Regions from separate parts of the Ligilactobacillus sp. LYQ60 genome, predicted to be linked through region 2. Evidence: predicted binding sites of a transcription regulator. Region 2 holds the regulator's gene; the other holds the start of a gene.

Region 1 (12,622 bases), on a different contig from region 2:
CCTTCTTAGACTTCAGGTCTAAGTCGTCAATCGTTAATTTAGCCATTTTATTCCCTCCAGAAAAATGTATTAAAAAAGCAGGAGGAGTTTTGCCTCCCCCCGCCATCATCTGCCAAGCAGAAAATATTAGCGTTCAGCTAAATATTAAAGCATGCTTGCAAACTTCTCTAAGGTCCGGATCATTTGAGCCGTGAAACCAGATTCGTTGTCGTACCATGAAACGGTCTTAACAACCTGACCTTCATCGCCGCCAACAACCTGCGTCTGTGTTGGGTCAAATACTGAACCAAATGACGTGCCAATAACGTCTGATGAAACGATTTCGTCTTCGTTGCAGCCGAATGAAGCGTTACCTTCCGTCGCCTTCTTAACCGCAGCATTAACTTCGTCAGCCGTAACCTTCTTGTTAAGAACAGAAACTAATTCTGTAACTGAACCCGTGATTGTTGGCACACGAAGTGCATGACCATCGAGCTTGCCGTCCAGTTCAGGAACAACCTTCCCAAGAGCCTTAGCAGCACCAGTTGAGTGAGGAATGATGTTCTGAGCAGCAGCACGGCCGTTCCGGAAGTTAGCCTTGCGGTCCGGACCATCCTGAAGCTTCTGTGTAGCCGTGTAAGCGTGAACTGTCGTCATCGTACCAGCCTTGATGCCGAATGCATCGTTAACAGCCTTAGCCATCGGTGCAAGACAGTTAGTCGTGCATGATGCAGCTGAAATGATGTCGTCATCTGGTGTGATGATGTCGTCGTTAACACCGTAAACAACCGTCTTCATGTCGCCAGCAGGAGCTGAAACAAGAACCTTCTTAGCACCAGCCTTCAGGTGTGAAGAAGCCTTTTCTGGTGATGTGTAGAAACCAGTTGATTCAAGAACAAGTTCAACACCATCGTTCTTTACCCAAGGAATGTTTGTCGCATCTGCTTCGGCGTAAACAGGAATTTCCTTTCCGTTTACAACGATTGCATTGTCCGTAGCTGAGATTTCAGCGTCAAACTTACCATGAGCCGTGTCGTACTTAAGAAGACGAGCAAGCATTGATGGTGAAGTTAAGTCGTTGATAGCAACAACTTCAAGGTCATCTGAAACAGCAGCGATCCGACGGAATGCTAACCGACCGATCCGGCCAAACCCATTAATACCAACTTTAGTAGTCATACTAAAATTTCCTCCTTGTGGAAATAAAATTTATTTTAAAAAGCAGCACAGAAGCACTACCATTTTAAAAACACTTTTAGTCCCGCGTACAAAAATGCTTCCATTTTTGCCGGGCGACTCATCACCAGATAGTTCTCACTATCTTGATCCAAACCGCAGGAAACCCGATCTCAATTACAATGATATTGTAGCAATTCTCCCCCCCGCTTGCAAGCAACTTCACTTATTCACTCTTATCATGATTTAACTCTTCAGGGTTAAAGGAGTTAAGCCCCCATCACAACTGCTATTTAATAGGGCTAATCCCCACATTTTTAAGGGCATACCCGCGCTTTCAAAAAACTCGAAAAAAAGACTTGCAATTTAATTCTAATCACGATACTATAATAAGCGTGCTGCGCCGCTAGTGTAATGGATCGCACGCAAGATTCCGGTTCTTGTAATCGGGGTTCGACTCCCCGGTGGCGCACTTGATATTTAAGTTGAGGTTGAGATGCTGGTCTCAACCTCTTTTGTTATTCTTTATAGAACTACATTTTTAAAGCAGCACACCAAAGAAACTTATTTGACCATTTTTGACCTTTGTATTAGAATTAAACCAACGTGCTGATAAAAGCTACGCAAATTATATAATAGGAGGCGGTTCACATGAACTTAGTACCAACAGTGATTGAACAATCATCTCGCGGCGAACGCGCATATGATATTTACTCTCGGTTGCTCAAGGACCGAATCATCATGCTTTCAGGTGAAATTAATGATGACATGGCAAACGCAATTATTGCCCAACTTCTTTTCCTGGATGCTCAGGATTCCAATAAGGATATTTACCTGTACATTAACTCACCAGGCGGAAGTGTCTCTGCCGGATTAGCCATTTATGACACAATGAACTTTGTTAACGCTGATGTCCAAACAATCGTTATGGGAATGGCGGCATCAATGGCTTCTGTTTTAGCAACAGCGGGCACTAAGGGAAAGCGTTTTGCTCTTCCTCACTCTGAGATTATGATTCACCAACCACTTGGGGGGGCTCAGGGGCAATCAACCGAAATTCAGATTGCAGCCGAGCATATTCTGAAAACCAGAAAACTAATCAATAAAATTCTTGCCAACAGTTCTGGACAAACAATTAAAAAGATTAACCAGGACACTGACCGGGATAATTTCATGACTGCCCAAGAAGCCGTTGACTACGGTCTGATTGACGGAATCATGGAAAATAAAAAAGCGATGAAATAAAAAAACAGCCAGGAGACTGATCATGGAAAAGGATGTTCCATGATGCCCAATGGGAATGGACTGTACGAAGGGTTGTCCGTGTACTGGCCCTGATGGAATTTGTCGCTGCCCTATGAAAACTGACAAAAGCTGCATGTGTGACGGCAAGTGCCAGGTTTAATACGTAAAATAACGCCTCCGATTACGGGAGCGTTATTTTATATAACTAAATTCCGTAGCAAGAGGGATTATGCGAGAATCACAGTCCCCCTTGTTATGTTATCTATAAAGCGTGCGTTCTATTCCGTTTCTACCTTCATAAGAAATAACTTCCGTAGTAAAAACATTCGTCACCCTAATAATTGCCCACACTCTTCTAGGGATTAACCAGGAACAGTTAACTTTCACGGTTTGCTGCTAACAGTAACTACTCCTTTTATTTAATTTCATAAAGTAACCTAATATAAATAAAAAGGGATGGATCCAACTTTGAATCCATCCCTTCATTAACTTTAACATTAGTATTGGTGAAATCACGCTCACGCAGATTACATCATTCCGCCCATTCCACCAGCAGCTGGGTTAGCAGCGCCTGCAGCAGCGTTATCTTCCTTTTCAGGCTTGTCAGCAACAACCGCTTCCGTCGTGAGTAACAGCGCTGAAACACTAGCTGCGTTCTGCAATGCTGAACGGGTTACCTTTGTCGGGTCAACAACCCCGGCAGCAACCATATCAACCCATTCGCCGGTTGCAGCGTTAAACCCAACACCTGGCTTTTGCTCCTTCAACTTCTCAACGATAACAGAGCCTTCTAAACCAGCGTTTTCAGCAATCTGCCGTACCGGTTCTTCAAGGGCGCGCTTAACGATGTTAACCCCTGTCTGAACGTCGCCGTTTTCCTTGATGGCAGCCACCTTGTCAATCACGTTAACAAGTGCCGTTCCACCTCCAGGAACAAAACCTTCTTCAACGGCAGCCCGCGTGGCGTTTAAAGCATCCTCAATCCGGTACTTCCGTTCCTTCAGTTCAGTCTCGGTTGCAGCGCCAACCTTAATTACAGCAACCCCACCAGCTAACTTAGCTAGCCGTTCTTGGAGCTTCTCCTTATCAAAATCAGATGATGCTTTCCCAATCTGCTTCCGAATTTGGTCAACCCGTTCGTCGATGGCATCCTTAGCACCAGCGCCCTCAACGATCGTCGTGTTTTCCTTCGTAACGGTTACCTTACCAGCTGAACCTAACTGATCAAGCGTAACGTCCTTCAATTGAAGCCCAAGGTCATCCGTAATAACCGTTGCTCCCGTCAGAATAGCGATATCTTCTAACATTGCCTTCCGCCGATCACCAAAGCCAGGTGCTTTAACAGCAACGGCCTTAAACGTCCCCCGAATGTTATTCAAAACAAGTGTCGGAAGTGCTTCACCGTCAACATCATCAGCAATGATTAATAACGACCGTCCCTGCTGAACAATCTGCTGCAACAGATCCATAATCTCCTGGATGTTTGAAATCTTCTTGTCCGTAATTAAAATGTACGGGTTGTCCAGATCTGCTTCCATCTTGTCGTTATCCGTTACCATGTACTGTGATAGGTAACCACGATCAAACTGCATTCCTTCAACAACGTCGAGGGTGGTGTCAATCCCCTTTGACTCTTCGATGGTAATAACCCCGTCCTTACCAACCTTTTCCATGGCGTTCGAGATTAATTCCCCAACCTTTTCGTTAGCGGCCGAAATTGAAGCAACCTGCGCAATATCACTCTTTGATTCAACCTTGTGAGACTGTTCATGTAGCGCCTTAACAGCAACATCCGTTGCTTCTTCGATTCCCTTCCGAATTCCGACAGGGTTAGCACCAGCCGTAACGTTCTTCATCCCAGCGTTTACAATTGCCTGTGTCAAAACCGTTGCAGTTGTCGTTCCGTCACCGGCAATGTCGTTGGTCTTTGAAGCAACTTCAGCCACAAGTTTAGCACCCATATTTTCGAAGTGGTCTTCCAATTCAATCGCCTTAGCAATTGTTACCCCGTCGTTCGTGATTGTTGGAGAACCATAGGACTGTTCTAGCACAACGTTCCGCCCCTTTGGCCCGATCGTTGACTTAACCGTGTCAGCTAGTTTGTCAACCCCAGCTAACATCTTCTTACGTGCATCTTCTGCAAACTTAACTTCCTTAGCCATTGTCATATCACCTCATGTGTTAGATTTTAAGTTCATCATCACCGCTGACAATTAGTCAACGATGGCCATTAAGTCCTTTTCGTGGACAACTAAGTATGATTCACCATCATGCTTAACTTCGGTTCCAGCGTACTTGTCAAAGAGAACCGTATCACCCTCCTTAACTTTCGGTGCAACCGTCGTGCCGTTTTCAAGGGTCACCCCTTCACCAACAGCAACCACCTTCGCGGTCTGCGGCTTTTCCTTGGCATTGCTTGCCAAAACGATGCCCCCAACCGTTTGCTCTTTTTCTTCTTCTACTTTTAAGATTACGCGATCTCCTAATGGCTTAAGCACAAGCTATCCCTCCAAATGATTTATTTAGCACTCATCATTGGTAAGTGCTAACCTACAATTCATATACTACACACTTTTACCATGAAGTGCAAGCTTTTTTTATCACTCTTCACGAGAGAGTGCTAATTAGCTTTTAAACGTAAAGCAGGGGCTACGTTTCCATAACCCCTGCTAATTAAAGAAGACTAATTATTTGCTTTAGTCAGATTAGCGAGAACTCCAAGCGTCCGGATCATTTGGCAAACAAACCCGTATTCGTTGTCGTACCACGATACCGTCTTAACCAATTGTAAATCGTTAACCGTGGTCACTTCTGTTTGGGTTGGATCAAAAATACCGCCAAACGTCGTACCAATCACATCTGAAGATACAATCTCATCATCGTTAAAACCAAATGATGGGTTGTCAACGGTATGTTTTCTTAATGTCTCATTAATTTCATCAGCCGTCACTTTTTTATTTAGAACCGTAACCAACTCAGTAATTGACCCGTCAACTACTGGCACCCGCTGCGCGTGTCCTTTCAATCGTCCAGCCAATTCTGGAATGACCCGTCCAATTGCCTTCGCCGCCCCCGTTGAATGCGGCACGGTATTCTCTGCTGCAGCCCGCGCTGACCGCGGATTATTATTGGGCCCATCCTGTAATTTTTGGGATGCCGTGTAAGCATGCACGGTTGTCATTGTTCCCAACTTGATTCCAAAGTCCTGATTCAAGAAGTACGCCAACGGCGCCAAACTATTAGTAGTGCATGATCCAGCTGAAATAATTGTATCTGATTCATTCAAAATATTATGATTAACGTTGTATACAACTGTCTTAACATCTCCCGCTGGAGCAGAGATCAATACTTTTTTTGCCCCAGCTTTTAAATGGGCCTGCACTTTAGTTGCGGAGGTATAAAATCCAGAACATTCTAAAACAATTTCAACACCATCCTGGTTAACCCACGGAATTTTAGCTGCATCAGGGTAAGCATAGACACTCACCCGCTTACCATTAACGTACAGTGCCTTTTAATATCACAACCAGCTATCAGTAAAAAAATTACGCACCTTGTACTAAACCGGACTTCTCAGGGGGTTTCCTTAACAAATGACGGTAAAGAGTTCTATTCTAAAGCTCGTAAAATAGTTGCGGATATCCAAAAGCTCTTTTATTTTTCATCCGATAAATCCACCCCACCACTTAACAGTACTAAGGTAGGAACACTTAATAGTATCGCTACCGCTTTTGATTCCCACCAGTTACTTAAGATTATTTCAGAAACACATAAATATGTATCAACAAATAAAATATATGAATTAATTACCCCATTTAACCAGGAGCAACTTGATGTCATTTTTATGGATGAAGCGTTCAGTGACCAACTTCACGGACAAATTTTTAGTAATACTTTATACGAAGAACCCTATTATGTTGTTGGGCAAACTGCTGTTCTTCAATCAATTTCCGCTTCAATGGTTACCCCCAAAGATCTTCAACAACTTCAATTACTAATGTATCCACAGTACTGTCCTATTCATTCAAGAATAGTTCAAATTTTTAGAAAATTGGGACTTTCACTACCAGAAATTCACGAAGTCGATTACAGTGAAGCGTTAATAAAGTTAATTATGACTTCACAATTTGTGACAATTTTGCCCGAATCACTAATGCATAAAAACGTTAGTACAATTAAAAATCTTGATGCTAAAAAACTCAGTATTGACTTTATCCGAAAAGTTGCAGTATTTTCACATAATCCCCGCCTTACATTCCAATTTAAATCAATGCTTCAAAAAATATAAAAAAACGTGTTCCAAATAATTGGTTCTTAACCACCTGCTTGGAACACGTTTTTAATGTTCTTCCTTACAATTATTATTCTTCATCCTTCTTCGGCCCAAAATGATCCAGGAAGTAGATTAGTGTCTGCAATTCGTTCGTCAAATCCACGTTCTGAATTCGAACCGTTTCCGGCGCCGCAATTCGCATCGGGGTAAAGTTCAAAATTCCCTTCACCCCCGCTGCAATCATCTGGTCAGCAACGTTTTGAGCAACGGATGCCGGCACCGTGAGGATCGCCACCTCAATTTGCTGAATAGTCAACTGCTCTTGCATATCCGCCATCGGATAAACCGGCACCCCATTTTGGATTGTTCCGGTAATATCATCGTTGATATCAAATGCTGCACTGATCCGCACGTTGTTACTCTGATGGAAATTAAAATTAAGGAGCGCGTGCCCCAAGTTTCCAACCCCAATTAACGCCACGTTTGTTAACTTATCTTGACTTAGGGTCTTCTTAAAAAATGCTAGTAAACTATCAACATGGTACCCGTACCCGCGTTTCCCAAGAGCGCCAAAGTACGAGAAATCCCGCCGAATTGTTGCTGAATCAATCTTAACCGCCTCGGCAAGTTCCGTTGAAGAAACCCGTTCTTTCCCCGCATCCTTAAGAAAATTAAGATAACGGTAGTAAATGGGTAACCGCCGCGCAGTTGCCTGTGGAATTTTTGCCATTCCATGAAACTCCCTTCAATTAGTCTTCACAAGCAACTATAACATAAACGTTGATATTAATACGAATTAACCTGATAATTTCACAATCTCTTTATACGTCTTTCGAAAAACGTATGCTAAAATGAATAGGATTATTACTCTGAACGAAAGGATGCATACCATGATACTGCTCCAAGCACAAAAAGTTGCCCGCCACTTTGGGGCTGATACCCTTTTCCACAACGTTAACCTGGATATTCAAGACGGCGACCGGATTGCATTAGTCGGCCGAAATGGTGCGGGCAAATCCACCCTAATCAAGATGCTAACGGGGGAAGCTGAACCAGATGAAGGGCAAATTATTCGGCGTAAGGACCTCACCATCGGTTATCTTGCCCAAAACGCTGGCTTATCGTCGGGGCGCACCTTATATGATGAAATGTTAAGCGTGTTTGCTCCCCTTCAAAAAATGGAGGCGGAAATTCACCAGTTAGAGGAACAAATAGCTAATCCCCCAACGGATCCGACCGCCCCCCAATACCAACAACTCCTCAACCACTACGATCAGCTACAACACGATTTTAAGGAACAAAATGGCTACGGTTACGAAACAGAGATTAAGTCCGTTCTCACCGGATTTAAATTTTTCTCCGAGGATTATGACCGCCCGGTCGACACCCTCTCTGGGGGGCAAAAGACGCGATTAGCTTTGGCAAAGCTTTTGCTCGAAAAACGAGATCTGCTGATTCTTGACGAACCAACCAATCACCTCGACATTGCCACGCTTACCTGGTTGGAAAACTACATTCAATCGTACCAGGGGGCTTTGCTAATTGTTTCCCACGACCGGTATTTCCTTGACCGGATTGTAAATCAGGTTTACGAAATTGAAAATGGCACCAGCACCCACTACACCGGGAACTACTCCCAGTACGTTAAAGAACGCGCCAACCGGCAGAAAGCTGCGTGGAAGGCCTACGAAAAACAACAGGCAAAAATCCATGAAATGGAGGAGTTTGTCAATAAAAACATCGTCCGGGCCTCAACCACCAAACGAGCCCAAAGCCGCCGGAAACAATTAGAAAAAATGGAACGCCTGGATAAACCCGCTAGCAGTGAACGAACCATGCGGTTTACGTTTACCCCAGAAAAGGAAAGTGGCAATATCGTTCTAACGGTAAAGGACGCCGCAATTGGCTATAATGGGCATCAATTAGCCGCCCCCATTGACTTTGAATTAAAAAAACATCAGGTCCTAACCATCGTCGGACCGAACGGAACGGGAAAATCCACCCTACTTAAAAGTATCTTGGGCATAATTCCGTTCATTCACGGTAGTGCCACCCGCGGAACAAACGTAACCGTGGGGTACTACGACCAGGAGCACCAGGTCCTGCACGCCGATAAAACCGTTCTCGATGAAGTATGGGACGATCACCGAACAATGCTGGAACGGGATATTCGCTCCGTTTTAGGGAGTTTCCTTTTCAGCGGTGACGATGTCCAAAAAAAGGTTGTCAACCTCTCCGGGGGAGAAAAAGCGCGCCTTTTACTTACTAAGCTCGCCTTAAACCACGATAACCTGCTGGTCCTTGATGAACCAACCAACCACCTCGACATTGAAAGTAAAGAAGTTCTAGAACAAGCGGTTAAGGATTTTTCAGGAACCGTGTTAATGGTTTCCCACGACCGGTACTTCATTAATCAGGTCACCACTAACGTCTTAGAACTCGCCCCGACTGGAAGTACGCTTTACCTTGGAGACTACGATTACTACGTTCAAAAACGGGACGAACAAGCTCACCTTCAAGCCGCTCAGGCCAAAGAGGTTGCTCCGGCTTTTAAGGCAACCACTCCAGCAACAAATAGCAAGCAGGACTTCGCCACCCAAAAAGCCCAGCAACGGGCTCACCGGAAGTTAGAGCGGGCCGTACAGCAGGCGGAAAAGCAGATGGCTACCCTTGAAGCCCAAAAAGATGAACTTGAAAAGGAGATGGCTACACATAGTAATGATCTTGGAAAACTAACGGACCTACAAAAACAACTCGATACCATTGTTCCACAACTCAAAGAGGCTGAACAAGAGTGGGAAGAAGCGGCATTAGCCCTTGAAGAGGACGAACAATAGATCAGCAGCTTTGGTATACACTAAAACAGACGAGCATGGAAAAATGATCAACTTCCACGTGCTCGTCTGTTTTTTACGATCACCCTTCAATTTCATCTAAGTACGGGAACTCAAGGGCCGGGTCGGCATTAAGATCAAGGCCCGCCCGCACCCCATGACGGTAAAGCATCGTCCCAGCCGCACCAATCATCGCAGCATTATCACCACACAGCTGTAACGGTGCTTGCAAAAGTTCCACGTGCGGAAAAGCCTGCATGGCCGCCGTTAATTGACTACGCAACCCCGTGTTTGCAGCCACGCCACCAGCTAGAATCAATTGCCGGGTTGCCGGGTACTGGTGAAGAGCCCGCGTGGTTTTCGTCACAAGAATGTCTACAACGGCCTGTTGGAAACTAGCTGCAAGGTCGTCTCGTGAAAGCTGTTCACCTACCTGATCAGCATGGTGCACCGTATTAATAAACGCACTCTTTAATCCACTAAAGCTAAAGTCAAGGTTATCTTCTTGCAACATCGCCCGGGGAAAATTAAACGTATCACACCCCTGGTGGGCCATCATATCTAGTTCCTTCCCTGCTGGATACGCAACTCCTAAAACGCGTCCTACCTTATCGTACGCCTCGCCGGCTGCGTCATCCCGGGTATCTCCAATAATAACAAAGGAACCCTCTTCTTCTAACCACACTAATTCAGTGTGCCCACCGGAAACAAGCAACGCTAACGCCGGAAACTTAATCCTCCCCGCAAACCGGGCCGCATAGATGTGTCCAGCCATGTGGTTCACTGGAATCAACGGCAAGTGGTGAGCAAACGCCACCGCCTTAGCGGCAGCCACCCCAACTAAAAGCGCCCCCACTAGACCTGGACCGTATGTTACAGCCACCGCCGTTAAATCATCGTAGGTAACGTGAGCCTCCTGCATTGCCGCGTTCAAACACCACGTGACTTGTTCGATATGGTGGCGACTAGCAACTTCCGGAACAACTCCCCCGAAACGCTGATGACTCTTGATTTGAGTAGCAACAACATTAGAAAGAATCGTCGCGCCATTTTCAATAACCGCAACGCTTGTTTCATCACAACTTGATTCAAAGGCTAAAATCAAGGTCCGTTTCCCCATTATGACTGGTCTCCCTTATCGTACTGCATTTCAATCGCATCCTCGGCTTCGTGGTCGGTTAACTTATAGTAATTTTTAACCGTCCGTCGTTTGCCAAAACCAACGCGGGCATACCGGTGCTGTTCGTCGGTATTCGTCTCCTTTACCGCAAGCTTAATTTGCTGACATCCGTGTTGTTGGGCCTCCCGCGTTAGGCCCCGAATCAACCGTTCCCCCACTCCCCGGTGAAGGTATTGAGGAAGAACAGCAATTCGCGTAATATCAGCCATTCCGCTTACTAAGTCAAACCGGCACCCGGCAAAAGCAACTAACCGGTCATCGTGCCGGAATGCAAGGTACATGTAATGTTGACGGTCGTTTAATTCCCGCTCTAACTGAGAAGCCGACCACGGCGCGTGTCCATGAAAAATCGCCTGTTCGAGCGTAATCATTTCCGGAATATCCGGAACAACCGCCCGGCAAACCAAGTAATTATCGTGTTCAACCCGCACATCGTGATTCTGAAATTCCAGTGCTTCCCGTCGCTGGCGGCGCTGGGTAATGGCGGTCGTTAATTGTTTAATATTTTTCCACATAGTTGGTTAGGTGCCCCTTTTCCTCTGGATGTTGCTGGTACCAATCAGCTTCAGCCTGGGTCAACCGCAGGTACCGCGGAACAAACGCATCAACGTTTGCTACCGGCGCCATTTGCCGGCCCAAAAGCCCTAAAATATACGCTTGTGGATAATTAAATTGCGCTGGAGCAACATGAACATCGCGGCCAAACAGATCAACGAGTTGATCATGAAGCTTCCAGCAATCGCTTCCAACAAATACGTAGTCTTCATCCCGAATAGCCGTTGCTAAGTCAACCAGCGAAATATGTTGGTCTGGAATTACCTCCGTTAACTGCTCTCGGTGCCACTGGTATGCCCCAGCAAATACGTTATTCCGCCGCGCATCAAACACCGGCACGATTAGCCGGTGCTGATCAAGCTGGTACCCAGCCGCCAATTCCCGCAAACTAGATACACCAACCAGCTCCCGGTTTAGCGTTGTCGCCAACGTTTTGGCAGTGGTTACCCCAATCCGCAAGCCAGTATATGATCCCGGTCCGGCCGCCACGACAAACCGATCGATTTTATCAATCGAAACCGCCGCCCGTTCAAGCAACGTCGCAATTACGGGCATCAAACTAGCCCCATGATCCCGCTGCACAGTCGCTGTCATTGTTGCGAGAAGCCGTTCATCATCAAGCACTGCCACCGTCAAGGGCATATTAGACGTATCAATCGCTAAGCTTTTCATTCATGATCACCCTTGCCAGCCCTGATTGGCCGCCACTCAATTTCAGCAATACAACTGATCTCATCACCGTTCTTAATCTGATGGGCCGTCTTAAGATGATCGTCACTAATAAACTGAACCTCACTGCGCGCGATATCACCATAGTGCAGTTCCTTTTCGTACTTAATGTTAACCCGCGCTGGCTCATACTGAAGTAAAAACTCCCGGTCAAGAGCGTCCGTCATCCAGTCAAAGTAATTTGTGTTATGCACGTGGCGGTTCAAGTCCAAGTCAGTAAACCGAATTGCGTAATTCTTTACAGCATCCGGAGTTGCCACCTTTGCGGGGTTGGTGATACGTTCCCCGCGCCGGACCTTATCCGCTTGAAAAATATCAACTAAGTCAGCCGCTACCGGAACGATCTTTCGCTTATCCAGATCGATTAACACAAAGACCGTGTGCATCCGGACAATTTCTGTCCCCTGTTCGTCCTCAATCCAAAAGTCACGGTAACAAAAATATTTATTATACGCCGTTGCCTGGGTAAAAATCATAATGGTCTCGTCGTAATGAGGCCACCGGGTTACGTGCAGGTCGTGCTGGGTGACAATCCACCCTAAACCACGCGCCTGAACTTGGGCTGCCCCCACCCCAAGTTCGGTACTCTGCTGTTCCGATGCCAACATTAATAAGTTAAGCAACGTTGTCAGTTTAACGTTGCCCGTTACA
Region 2 (12,622 bases):
TCCACGATTTCGCCGTTGTCGTCCCGGATATCCGTAACAATCAGTCCGCGGTCGGTGCCACAATCCTCCTCGCGAACAATCACGTCCTGGGCCACATCAACTAACCGCCGGGTCAGATACCCAGAGTTAGCCGTCTTCAATGCGGTGTCCGTCATTCCTTTCCGGGCTCCGTGAGAGGAAATAAACATTTCCATCACGGATAATCCTTCCCGGAAGTTTGAGATAACTGGCAGCTCCATTGTCTTCCCGTTCGGGGCAGCCATCAAACCACGCATCCCAGACAATTGCGTGAAGTTGGAAATGTTTCCCCGCGCTCCAGAATCTGACATCATCTGGATTGGATTAGACGGGTCAATATCTTCAACCAGCCGCTGCTGGATCTGATCCTTAGCATCGTTCCAAATTGAAATGACCTGATTATACCGTTCGTCATCCGTAATAAGCCCCCGCCGGAACTGTTTAGCTACCATTGCAACCTTCTGCCGCGCTTCCGCCACAATTTCTGGCTTTTCAGGAACTTCCGTTACGTCGATGAACCCAACGGTTAATCCAGATTTTGTTGATTCAAAATACCCAAGATCCTTCATCCGGTCCAGCAGTTCGGACGTTTCTGTCACCTTGAACTTCTTGTAAACGGCAGCAATGATATCCGACAAGAACCCAGACTTAAATGGTGGAACAATGTCCGTCTTGTTCATGTAATCCATGATATCTTGCCCTGGTTCAAGGAAGTACTTGTCCGGAACCTGTCCGTACAGATTATCGTCTGTTGGCTCGTTAAGGTACGGAAAATCGGTTGGCAAAATCTCGTTAAAGATTGCCTTCCCGGCCGTCGTTACCATGATCCGTTCCTTCTGCCAGGCAGTAAACGGCTTTCCTTGCTTAGCGAGTGAAGCGGTCTCCAATCCAATCCGCGTGTGCAGGTGGACGTAGTTATTTTGATAGGCTAACCGAACTTCGTTAACGTCCTTAAAGATCATGCCTTCACCCTCACGACCCCGTTCTTCTGTCGTGATGTAGTAGTTCCCAATCGTCATATCCTGGGATGGCGAAATAATTGGTTTCCCATCCTTAGGTGCCAGAATATGATGAGCAGCCAGCATTAACAGCCGGGCCTCTGCCTGAGCTTCCGCTGACAGCGGAACGTGGATCGCCATTTGATCCCCATCAAAGTCGGCATTGTAAGCCTCACATACCAGCGGGTGCAGCCGCATAGCCTTTCCATCAACCAGCTTTGGTTCAAAGGCCTGAATTCCTAGCCGGTGCAATGTAGGTGCCCGGTTCAACAGAACAGGGTGTTCCTTGATGACATCTTCTAGAACATCCCAAATATCGTCATCCTGCCGTTCAATTTTCCGCTTGGCATTCTTAATGTTAGAAGCCATATCCCGCTTTTCCAATTCGTGCATCAAGAATGGTTTGAATAATTCAAGTGCCATTTCATGCGGAATTCCCATCTGGTTTAAGCGCAGGCTTGGGCCAACATCAATAACGGAACGACCGGAGTAATCAACCCGCTTTCCTAGCAGGTTCTGCCGGAACCGTCCCTGCTTTCCCTTTAACATGTGGGAAAGGGACTTTAATGGCCGGTTTCCCGGGCCGGTAACTGGCCGGCCACGCCGCCCGTTATCAATCAGGGCATCAACGGCTTCTTGCAGCATCCGCTTTTCGTTTTGGACGATGATTCCCGGGGCGTTTAGGTCTAGCAATTTCTTTAACCGGTTATTCCGGTTAATAACCCGCCGGTACAGGTCGTTAAGGTCAGACGTTGCAAACCGCCCACCTTCAAGCTGAACCATCGGTCGTAAGTCAGGCGGAATTACTGGAATAGCATCCATTACCATCCACTCCGGCCGGTTTCCCGACTTCAGGAATGCTTCAAGGATATCTAACCGGCGAACTGCCCGGGTCCGCTTCTGGCCCGTTGCTTCACGCAGTTCATCCTTTAATTCGGCACATTCCTTTTCCAGGTCAACGTCGGCTAACAATGTCCGCACTGCTTCCGCTCCCATGCTAGCCTGGAACTCGCTGCCAAACTCTTCCCGTTTTTCCCGGTACTCCTGCTCGGTTAGCAGCTGTTTCTTTTCAAGCGGTGTTTCTCCCGGATCCGTAACTACATACGACGCAAAGTAGATAATTTCTTCCAGTGCCCGGGGGCTCATATCCAGGACAAGTCCCATCCGGCTTGGAATCCCTTTAAAGTACCAAATATGAGTTACTGGTGCAGCCAACTCAATGTGGCCCATCCGTTCGCGCCGAACCTTGGCGTTCGTGATTTCAACCCCACACCGGTTGCAAACGTCACCCTTATACCGGATACCCTTGTACTTTCCACAGGCACATTCCCAGTCCTTTGTTGGCCCGAAAATCCGCTCGTCAAACAGCCCATCCTTTTCGGGCTTCAACGTCCGGTAGTTAATTGTTTCAGGCTTCTTGACTTCCCCGTAAGACCAACTCCGGATCTTATCGGAGGAAGCTAAGCCAATCTGCATGCTATCGAATTTATTAACATCGATCACTGAACCAACCTCCCTTTCGTTGTGTTATCCATTATTCTGCATCGTTATCCGTTGCCGCATCATCAGAAGCACCGTTTCCTTCGGTCTCCTGCTTCTTTGCAGCTTCTTCCTTTGCCTTCTTTGCAGCCTGTTCCCGGGCTACCCGGCTCAGTGCATCGACGTTAACGATGTTATCGTCTTCTTCGTCCATGTCGCGCAGTTCGATTTCCTTCTTATCAGGATCTAGAACCTGCATATCTAGTCCCAATGCTTGCAGTTCCTTAACAAGCACCCGGAAAGATTCTGGTACTCCTGGCTGTGGAATCGGTTCGCCCTTAACGATCGCCTCGTAAGCCTTAACACGCCCCACAACGTCATCTGACTTGTACGTTAGAATTTCTTGCAGGGTGTATGCAGCCCCGTAAGCTTCCAGCGCCCACACTTCCATTTCACCAAACCGCTGGCCACCAAACTGAGCTTTTCCTCCAAGTGGCTGTTGGGTAACTAGTGAGTACGGTCCAATTGACCGGGAATGAATCTTATCTTCAACCATGTGGGCAAGTTTCATGTAGTACATGACCCCGACAGCAATTCGGTTATCAAATGCTTCCCCGGTACGGCCATCGTACAAGACTGACTTCCCGTCGTCCGGTAACCCAGCTTCCCGAAGCGCATCCCACATGTCTTCGTCGGTTGCTCCGTCAAAGACTGGTGATGCCACGTGCACACCAAGTTCCTTTGCAGCCATTCCAAGGTGTAAGTCCAATACCTGCCCGATATTCATCCGGGATGGAACCCCCATTGGTGACAACATGATGTCAATCGGCGTTCCGTCAGGCATAAACGGCATATCTTCTTCGGGGATTACGATTGAGACCGTCCCTTTGTTTCCGTGCCGACCAGCCATCTTATCACCAACTTGGAGCTTCCGTTTCTGGGCGATGTAAACCCGAACCATCATGTTAACACCTGGTGAAAGTTCATCGCCGTTTTCCCGGGTGAAAATCTTAACATCCTGGACGATTCCGCCACCACCGTGAGGAACCCGCAGGGAAGTATCCCGAACTTCCCGAACCTTTTCACCAAAGATAGCGTGCAGTAACCGCTCTTCAGCGGATAGTTCTGTCATTCCCTTTGGCGTCACCTTTCCGACCAGAATATCACCATCGTGCACTTCCGCTCCAATCCGGACAATTCCAAATTCATCGAGGTCCTTTAAGGCATCCTCCCCAACGTTTGGAATTTCACGCGTAATTTCTTCCGGCCCAAGTTTAGTATCCCGTGCTTCACTTTCGTGTTCTTCGATGTGAATTGACGTGTACACGTCTTCCTTGACCAGCCGTTCGTTAATAGCAATGGCATCTTCGAAGTTGTACCCGTCCCAAGTCATGAACGCAATCAGCGGGTTTTGCCCCAGCGCTAATTCACCCTGATCCATTGCTGGCCCGTCTGCTAACACTTCATCAGCGTCGACCTTTTCACCCACACGGACAATCGGAGTCTGGTTGTAGTTCTTTCCTCCGTTTGACCGGCGGAACTTCATTAACTTGTACGTGTCCAGGGACCCATCCTCACGCCGAACACGAATTTCCTTCGCATCCACGTACTCAACCGTCCCAGCATTTTTACATAGTAAGGCTACTCCAGAGTCGTGCGCTGCCTTGTATTCAATCCCCGTTCCAACAAGCGGAGCGTGCGGCTCAATTAAAGGCACAGCCTGCCGCTGCATGTTAGCCCCCATTAGGGCCCGATTAGAGTCATCGTTTTCCAGGAATGGAATACATGCCGTTGCAACGGCAACAACCTGCTTCGGTGACACGTCCATGTAGTCAACTTTATCCACGGAAATTTCAACGTTATCATCCTTATGCCGGGCCATAACCACCTTGTCCTTAAAGGAACCGTCGTCGTTTAACGGTGAGTTAGCCTGAGCAACAACGTAGTTATCTTCCTCGTCAGCTGTCAGGTAGTCAATCTTGTCTGTAACCTTATGAGTATCCCATGAAACGCGGCGGTATGGTGTTTCAATGAATCCGTACTTATTGACCCGCGCGTAGGTTGACAAGCTGTTAATCAAACCAATGTTTGGCCCTTCAGGTGTTTCAATCGGACACATCCGGCCGTAGTGCGTGTAGTGCACGTCCCGGACTTCGTATCCAGCCCGGTCACGCGTCAACCCGCCCGGTCCAAGGGCTGATAACCGCCGCTTATGCGTTAATTCGCCAAGCGGATTCGTTTGGTCCATGAACTGGGATAACTGGGAGCTCCCAAAGAATTCCTTGATTGAAGCGACCACCGGCCGAATGTTAATTAATTGCTGGGGCGTTACCGTAGCGGTATCCTGAATGGACATCCGTTCACGAACAACCCGTTCCATCCGGGAAAGCCCAATCCGAAACTGGTTTTGGAGCAGTTCACCCACGGAACGAATCCGCCGGTTCCCTAAGTGGTCAATGTCATCCGTCGTCCCAATCCCTTCCTGCAAATTAAAGAAGTAATTAATGGATGCCACAACATCAGCTGGCGTAATGTGCTTGTAGTTCAAGTCAACGTTTCCGTTACCAATCATGTTTAATTCTTGCTCTGGATTTTGCTCAGAGTAGACCTTAATAATCTGGAGTTTCATCGGCTCTTGAACAACACCATCTTTAGCCGGATGGAACGTAACCATCTTGAAGTCGTCCCGTTTCAGGTACGGTGCCAACTTATCCATTACCCGCTTATCCAGCAAATCGCCCTTCTTAACAAGAATTTCACCCGTATCCGGGTCTGCTAACGTTTCGGCAACCCGCTTGTTTAACAGCCGCCGCTTTAAATCAAGCTTCATGTTCATCTTATAACGACCAACAGCTGCCAAATCATAGCGCTTTGGGTCAAAGAACCGGGCTGTCAGCAAGCTCCGTGCTGAGTCCGCCGTCTTCGGTTCCCCCGGCCGTAACCGCTCGTAAATGTCCTTTAGTGATTCCTCTACCCGGGAATCTTCCGTGTTCTTATGGATATCCTTTTCCAGCGTCAACATTAAGCTGTCAGTTTCTCCGAGCATCTCAATGATTTCACTATCAGAGCCATACCCCAAGGCCCGAATCAGCTCGGTAATTGGAAGTTTCCTCGTCCGGTCAATCCGCACGTACCCGATATCCTTGGTATCCGTTTCGTATTCAAGCCAGGCACCCCGGTTAGGAATTACGGTCGTCCCGTAACTTGTCCGGCCGTTCTTATCAACTTCAGAGTTGTAGTACACCCCTGGAGAACGAACCAGCTGGGAAACAATTACCCGTTCAGCCCCATTGATAATAAACGTTCCTTGCTTGGTCATCAGCGGAAAGTCCCCAAAGAAAACATCCTGGGACTTAATCTCGCCAGTTTCCTTATTAATTAGGCGTAAGGTAACGTGTAACGGCGCCGAGTAATTAGCATCGTGCTGCCGCGCTTCCTCCACCGTATACTTTGGTTCCAATAACTGGTAATCAACAAATTCAAGCGATAGGTTCCCGGCGAAATCTTCAATTGGCATGATGTCTTCGAACATTTCGCGTAACCCTTCATCGAGGAACCAATTGTACGAATTCGTCTGAATTTCGATCAAATTCGGGAGATCCAAAACTTCCTTGATTCGGGAGTAACTTCTCCGTACACGGTGCTTGCCGTATTTTACCAAGTGTCCTGCCAAGCTGTTCACCCCTCATTAAGATTCCGCAAATTTAGCAATATTACATTTTTGTTACAAATCTCCAAAAATCACCCTTACCAGGGCTTTTGTAGCAAAAAAAAACCAAAAACAGTTTCAAACGGTCCATCCCGCCATCACTATTTTTGCTTCTTCATAACCCAGCATGGACAATAGATCACACTGAGTTGCTAAATTCACAGTTTTTTCAACTACGTATTCTACCTTGAATCTACTAATAAGTCAACGGTATCCTTACTTAGGCGTTACCGTAATTTGCCCCCGCCGGGCACCAACGGTCACCGTCATTCCTGCAGTTACCGTTCCTGCTAAAATTGCAGTACTCAACCGGTCCCCAATCAACCGCTGCAAGGCACGCCGCAATGGCCGTGCCCCGTACTCCGGTTTATAACCAGCATCCACAACCGCATCAACGGCTGCCGGAGTTATTTGAAGCCGAATTTTCTGATTGTCAAGGCGCGCCGCCAATGGTTTCACCATCAACCGCACAATTTGCCGGAGCTGTGGTTTAGTTAGTGCATGAAAGACAAGCACGTCATCAACCCGGTTAATAAATTCAGGACGAAAATGGCGTTTCACCGCCGCATGCACCGCAGTCGCCATCGCATCGTAATCATCAGCGGCGTTAACCGCGCCAAACCCAACGCTTTTTTCGTCGCGCAGCGTGGTGGCACCAAGGTTTGACGTCATAATGATGATCGTGTTTCGAAAATCAACTTTCCGGCCCTTTGAGTCAGTCAAAAAGCCGTCATCCAAGACCTGGAGCAAAAGGTTAAACACGTCCGGATGAGCCTTTTCAACCTCATCAAACAATACCACCGAATACGGGTGTTGGCGAACCTGTTCGGTTAGCTGTCCTCCCTCATTAAACCCAACGTATCCGGGCGGGGATCCAACTAACCGGCTTGCGTTAAACCGTTCCATATATTCACTCATATCGATCCGAATCAGACTTGCCGCATCACCAAACACACTTGCCGCTAACGCCTTTGCGAGTTCTGTTTTTCCCACCCCCGTCGGTCCTAAAAACATAAATGAACCAAGGGGCCGCTTGGATGAACTGATCCCACTCCGGGCCCGCCGAATTGCCCGGGCAACCGCACTGACCGCCTCATCCTGACCAATTACTTGCCGGTGAAGTTCCCGTTCAAGGTGCACAAGACGCTGCTGCTCACTCCGGGTAATTCGGGTAACTGGAATCCCCGTCCACGCCGCAACTACTGCCGCAACATCTTCCGCCGTAACGGTTCCATGTACCCGGGGCTGTTTTCTACGACCAGACGCTCTCCTTAGCTGCATTGCCCGGGAAAAATCCCCCTGTTCAAGTGCCCCTTGGAACTGCTGGCTCTTATCATCCCGGCCATCATTCTGATTCTTACGTTGAGCAACACGGAGCTGAACGTGGGCTGCTGCCTCATCCATCAAATCAATCGCTTTGTCCGGCAGCTGCCGGGCAGGGAGGTACCGCACACTAAGGCGAACCGCTGCATCCAAGGCAGCATCACTAATTCTTACCCCGTGATGCTGTTCGTACCGGGGACGCAACCCCCGTAAAATCATTCTTGCCTGTTGCGCGCTTGGCGCCGCCACCGGAACCCGGGCAAACCGCCGTTCGAGGGCGGGATCCGCTGCAACGTACTTTTGAAATTCTGCCTGGGTAGTTGCCCCGATTACCTGAACAGCGCCCCGAGCCAAAGCGGGTTTCATGATATTCGCCGCATCAATTGCTCCTTCCGCGCCTCCAGCACCAACGAGGGTATGTAGTTCGTCAACAAAAAGTATAACGTGCCCATCCCGGTTCACCTCAGCCAGCACCTCTTTTAATCGGTCTTCAAATTCTCCCCGGTACTTTGTCCCCGCAACAAGCGCCCCCATCTCAAGGGCCATTAACCTTACCGAGTATAGGGATGGCGGAACCTTTCCCGCAACAATCTGCTGAGCGAGGCCCTCCACAACCGCGGTTTTACCAACCCCCGCATCTCCTAAGAGCACTGGATTATTCTTTGTGCGCCGGCTTAAAACTTGAATCAACCGGTCAATTTCCGCCTCACGGCCTAAAACAGGGTCTAACTCTCCTGCACGCGCTTGGGCCGTCATGTCGGTTGCAAGCTTATCCAGTGTTGGGGTGGCAGAACGTTGGGCTGCTTTATTCTCCTGGTGGAGTTTTTTTTGTAGCCGCCGGTAATCTGTCTCCGTCATTCCAAGCTGCTTTAAAACCCGCCGTCGTAACTGGCGAACGTTAACTCCCAGGTTCACCAGAATCTGAACGCCAAGGGTTTGTTCGTTCTGTAATAACGCTAATAATAACAAACCAGTATCAACCTCTGCGCGGTCTAATAATCGGGCCATCGTTAGCGCCCGTTTCTGGATTATTTGAACACGGGGGGATTCTGGGTGCTGGGCCCGCCGCCAATGCTGTCCCGAGCGAATCATCCCGCTAAGCTGTTCAATCACATCAGCAGGTGTAATAATCTCTTGCCGCAAAACAAGTCCTGCAACCCCATCTTCCTCGGTTAACAACCCCAATAGGAGGTGAGGAGTAGCTACAGTATCATGATGACACCGCCGCGTCTGGGTTTCCGCCATCTTCAAGGCTTGTTGAGCACTCTTTGTATACTTAACTATCATCCAATTACCACCTCACCCTTAGTCCACACACCGCAGCCGGTTAAGCAGGGCAATCATCATCCGGGCCCGCACCGCTGCCTCAACCATTCGGTCACCTACATTTAACGCATCGTGTCCCATTACCGTTAACAAAAGGTTTCCTTCCTTCCGTGACAGCAACTTATTCTCGTACAACGTCTGGACGATGTGAAGCGCATCCACTGAGCTTAACCGGTCGCCCACCATCTCAATCAACTGATCAATAATTTGAGTGTCATTCACCAGGTCGACTTTTTCAATTCGAATGTAACCACCTCCGCCCCGCTTGCTTTCAACCAGGTATCCATCCTGAACAGTAAACCGGGTTTTAATTACATAGTTAATCTGTGACGGGACGACGTCAAAACGCTCAGCAACTTCTGAACGCTTAATTTCGACCTGCCGACTTTCTGCCAAAATTTCCTTTAAGTACCGCTCAATAATATCAGAAACGTTTCTGCTCTGCATCAAAGTCACCCCCTTGTCTGACTATTTTTGACTAAATTATAGATGATTTTCAACCGGATGAAAAGACGCACCTAGCTATTAAAAAGAACCGTAACTTACATCACGCTTCCCATCAATGACCGAAATCATAGCAGTTTTCCGCCGCTTTTTCTATTTTATTAAATCGCACCGTTACCAGTCCCGTTTACGCTGTCATATCAGCATAAACGGCTCTCACCCTTTTTCTAGCCATCTCACCCAAACCGTTGCAAGCTTTTTATCAATTCTTCTTAAGAAGGTCGCTAGCAAACTAAAAAGCAACCCAATTTACAGGTCGCTTCCCTCTTTATTTTAAAATTAATGCAACAATTATCAAAACCGCTCCAACTAAGAGGACTAACCCCCAAACCCAAGCAACCTGCCCCAGGGATTTCTCTCCATCCTAATAACTTGCCAGCACCACTAATAATTAAAACCGCCGCACACCAACCCATTATATAGTGAAAATCGTTGGCCTTCATTCACTTGGATAAGTTCTCTCTTCTCCGGGTTTCCCGTTTAACCTTTCCGGCCATCATCTGTGTCGTAATCCAAATCACCAGGATAACCGCAATAGCCGAATATAACACCATCATACTTTCCGCGACAAAAATCTTAGAATTTAAATAATAACCAAACGTTGCCTTTAACTTATACAACAGAACAAACAGGGCCAAGTCGCCCCCAAACATCCCAAAAAACAACGTGTTAAACGTCATCCCCATAATTTGGAACCCGATATTCCGACCACTCCGCCGTACAGCTGCCACACTAATTCCTGGGTTTTGTTCAATCACTTCCCGCAACCCGCTTGCAATGGCAATTGCGGCCTCTGAAATTGCGCCAAGGGTGCTAAGCATCGTTGTTGCAATCGTAATGGCCTCAAAATTTGCCCCCACAAGGAGGTTAAACTGCTCAATTTCATCCGTTTGCTCGTTACCAAACCCCTTAATCTGGGCAAAATGGTCCAATGGAACGATCAAGATAATCATGGCGCACAGTACAATGAGGGTTGCAATAAAGGCAATCCGCGCCGTTTGTTCATCGTTATTTCCCAGATAAATCGTAATCGCCAAGATTGCAATCCCAACAAATAATGCCACCCAAATCGGGGCAAACCCAGCTGAAATCAAAATAATCGCAATAAACATTAGCACAAAATTGAGGGCAACGCTGCCAAAAGCAGCAATTCCTCGTTTCCCGCCAACAAGGCACATCAACACCGCCATCACAACCGTTAACGCACTAATTGATGCCATTTAACCGTCCCTTCTTTCCTAACACAACCGCTGCCAAACAGCTGGCCGACGGAATTACAAGCGCAATCCCAATCCCACTAATTAGGGCTTGAATAATCCCCAGTTCCATCGTCCACTGGAACGTATACCCAATTGGGTTCCCCGTTCTAAAGTAAAGAACGGCCACCGCAATTGTCTCCGCAAAAAAGATCAGGAGCAAAACGTTAATCAACGGGCCTAAAATCGACCGTCCGACTTCCTGCCCCGACTTGAACAGTTGCAGCCGGGAAATGTCCGGGTCCGCCCGGTGCATTTCAAACAGGGTTGAAACAATATCGGTTGCGGCATCCATGACCGCCCCTAAGAGCCCAATCACGGTCGCCGATAAAAACAGTTCCTGTGGTGATTGGGTAGCATACCCCAACGCTTCATAGTGCACCCCTGCGTTATGCGTAAACTGGAGTGTCCCGATTCCGATTACGAATGCCAACGTGGTCCCGGTAACAATCGCCAGAAACGTTACCAAACATTGGCGGTTAATCCCAATTACCAAGCACAGCGTTAATCCCGTAAAAAGAAGCGCACTCAATGCAAACAGCCAGAAAAAATGGGTTAAGTTTAGGTTCACATCTAGCCGAACAAAAAATAAAAACAAAATAAAGTTAACCGCTACGCTTAATAACGTACGCAATCCATGGGCGTGCATCACAAGATATAAAAGAACAACCACCAACCACGCTAGCATTAACAGTGCCGTGTCACGCTTAAACCGCGAAGCCGTCGCGTAATACGTTCCGTGAACCCGCCGAATATTCGTCAGAAAAATATGCTGTCCCCGATGGAAATCCTGATCAAGCGCACCTGACCGCGAAAACGTGTTATGAATGATGATCCGGCGTCCCCGGTGACGCCCATTTGTTTGTACCACCGTAAGTCGTTGCCGGGTTTGGTAGTCGACATTTTTGTACTCGTCGGTCTGCCGGACTGCCTTCCCGTCCTTTACCGCGATAACTTCACCAATTGTTTGGTGATACATAAAATCATCGTGCGTACTAAAAAGAAAAAGGGCTAATCCGCTCAGGATAATCACCATAATTTCAATTAATGTTCGTCGTCTTAACTTCATCAAATCCCAGCTTTCATAAAATGTTCCGGTTCGTTATCACCGGGCGTCTGCTGGAGCGGCGAACGCCTTAAGGAACTTAGGGTGTTCAAGGTTCGCCCGGTCACTTCTCAGCGCCACCGTTACTTTCACAAAATACCATTATCCGCATAACTTGGAAAGGTCTAATCCCATATTGAACCCAATTCTTTCCTTTCCTATAATGTTTGTAACAGGGAGGGGTTCTCATGGAAAGTTATCATCAAATTCTTCAGTTACTTGCAACCACGGATGGGTTTATCTCGGGGCAAACCATTGCTGACCAGTTAAACTGCTCACGCACTGCGGTATGGAAGGGAATTAACACCCTCCGCGATAACGGCTATGTCATTGAAAGTGGGGGAAAACGAGGCTATCACTTAGCCGATAATGGCAAACTAGCCGTCCCCCTAATCCAGCGGGCAATGCATTCCACCACCCCCCTATCAATCGAGGTTGCCGCAACTCTCCCATCGACAAACGCGAAAGCAAAGGAGCTCAGTACAAAACACCCCACCACCCCCATTGCCATTATTGCGGATACCCAAACCGCAGGATATGGCCGGCAGGGGCGAACGTTTTTTTCCCCCGCAGGAACGGGCATCTACGTTACGCTTCTTCTGCCGCACCTAACGAATTCTCTTAACCCGGGGCTTCTTACGACCAGTACGGCCGTTGTCCTAAGTCAAACAATTAGTCGCCTTCTAGGCGTTGAACCAACAATTAAGTGGGTTAACGATGTCAACGTTAACGGCCAAAAGGTTGCTGGTATTCTAACAGAGGGAATTGCCGACTTTGAAACCCGCGGTCTTGGCGCGATAATTATCGGAACGGGCATCAATTATCTCACCCCCGCTGCCGCCTTTCCCCCTGAGGTGGCCGGCAGGGGCGTCGGTACCCTGGAAGAAGCCGCCAAAAAAGCAGG

The links. The regulator CtsR, encoded in region 2, represses protease genes until heat stress. The targets are predictions, from matches to a motif close to TTGGTCAAAAAAGGTCAAANA.
Region 1: a site for CtsR is predicted at 1,721-1,741, ahead of clpP (ATP-dependent Clp endopeptidase proteolytic subunit ClpP). Genes of this name have one in related genera too.

What each region holds. Positions count from the first base shown of each region.
Region 1 is NZ_JBJFZV010000006.1:19,984-32,605, forward strand. It holds gene ACI3EZ_RS06090 (phosphoglycerate kinase) at 1-46, opposite strand, end outside; gene gap (type I glyceraldehyde-3-phosphate dehydrogenase) at 145-1,158, opposite strand; tRNA gene ACI3EZ_RS06100 (tRNA-Arg) at 1,556-1,627, shown strand; gene clpP (ATP-dependent Clp endopeptidase proteolytic subunit ClpP) at 1,807-2,400, shown strand; gene groL (chaperonin GroEL) at 2,928-4,562, opposite strand; gene groES (co-chaperone GroES) at 4,614-4,898, opposite strand; partial or broken gene ACI3EZ_RS06120 (type I glyceraldehyde-3-phosphate dehydrogenase) at 5,084-5,887, opposite strand; gene ACI3EZ_RS06125 (LysR substrate-binding domain-containing protein) at 6,206-6,688, shown strand; gene ACI3EZ_RS06130 (redox-sensing transcriptional repressor Rex) at 6,762-7,403, opposite strand; gene ACI3EZ_RS06135 (ATP-binding cassette domain-containing protein) at 7,564-9,510, shown strand; gene tsaD (tRNA (adenosine(37)-N6)-threonylcarbamoyltransferase complex transferase subunit TsaD) at 9,590-10,627, opposite strand; gene rimI (ribosomal protein S18-alanine N-acetyltransferase) at 10,627-11,202, opposite strand; gene tsaB (tRNA (adenosine(37)-N6)-threonylcarbamoyltransferase complex dimerization subunit type 1 TsaB) at 11,186-11,914, opposite strand; gene ACI3EZ_RS06155 (acyl-[acyl-carrier-protein] thioesterase) at 11,911-12,622, opposite strand, start outside.
Region 2 is NZ_JBJFZV010000005.1:85,740-98,361, reverse strand. It holds gene rpoC (DNA-directed RNA polymerase subunit beta') at 1-2,519, opposite strand, end outside; gene ACI3EZ_RS05865 (DNA-directed RNA polymerase subunit beta) at 2,551-6,177, opposite strand; gene ACI3EZ_RS05860 (ATP-dependent Clp protease ATP-binding subunit) at 6,421-8,814, opposite strand; gene ACI3EZ_RS05855 (CtsR family transcriptional regulator) at 8,833-9,300, opposite strand; gene ACI3EZ_RS05850 (YibE/F family protein) at 9,801-10,577, opposite strand; gene ACI3EZ_RS05845 (YibE/F family protein) at 10,564-11,682, opposite strand; gene ACI3EZ_RS05840 (biotin--[acetyl-CoA-carboxylase] ligase) at 11,907-12,622, shown strand, end outside.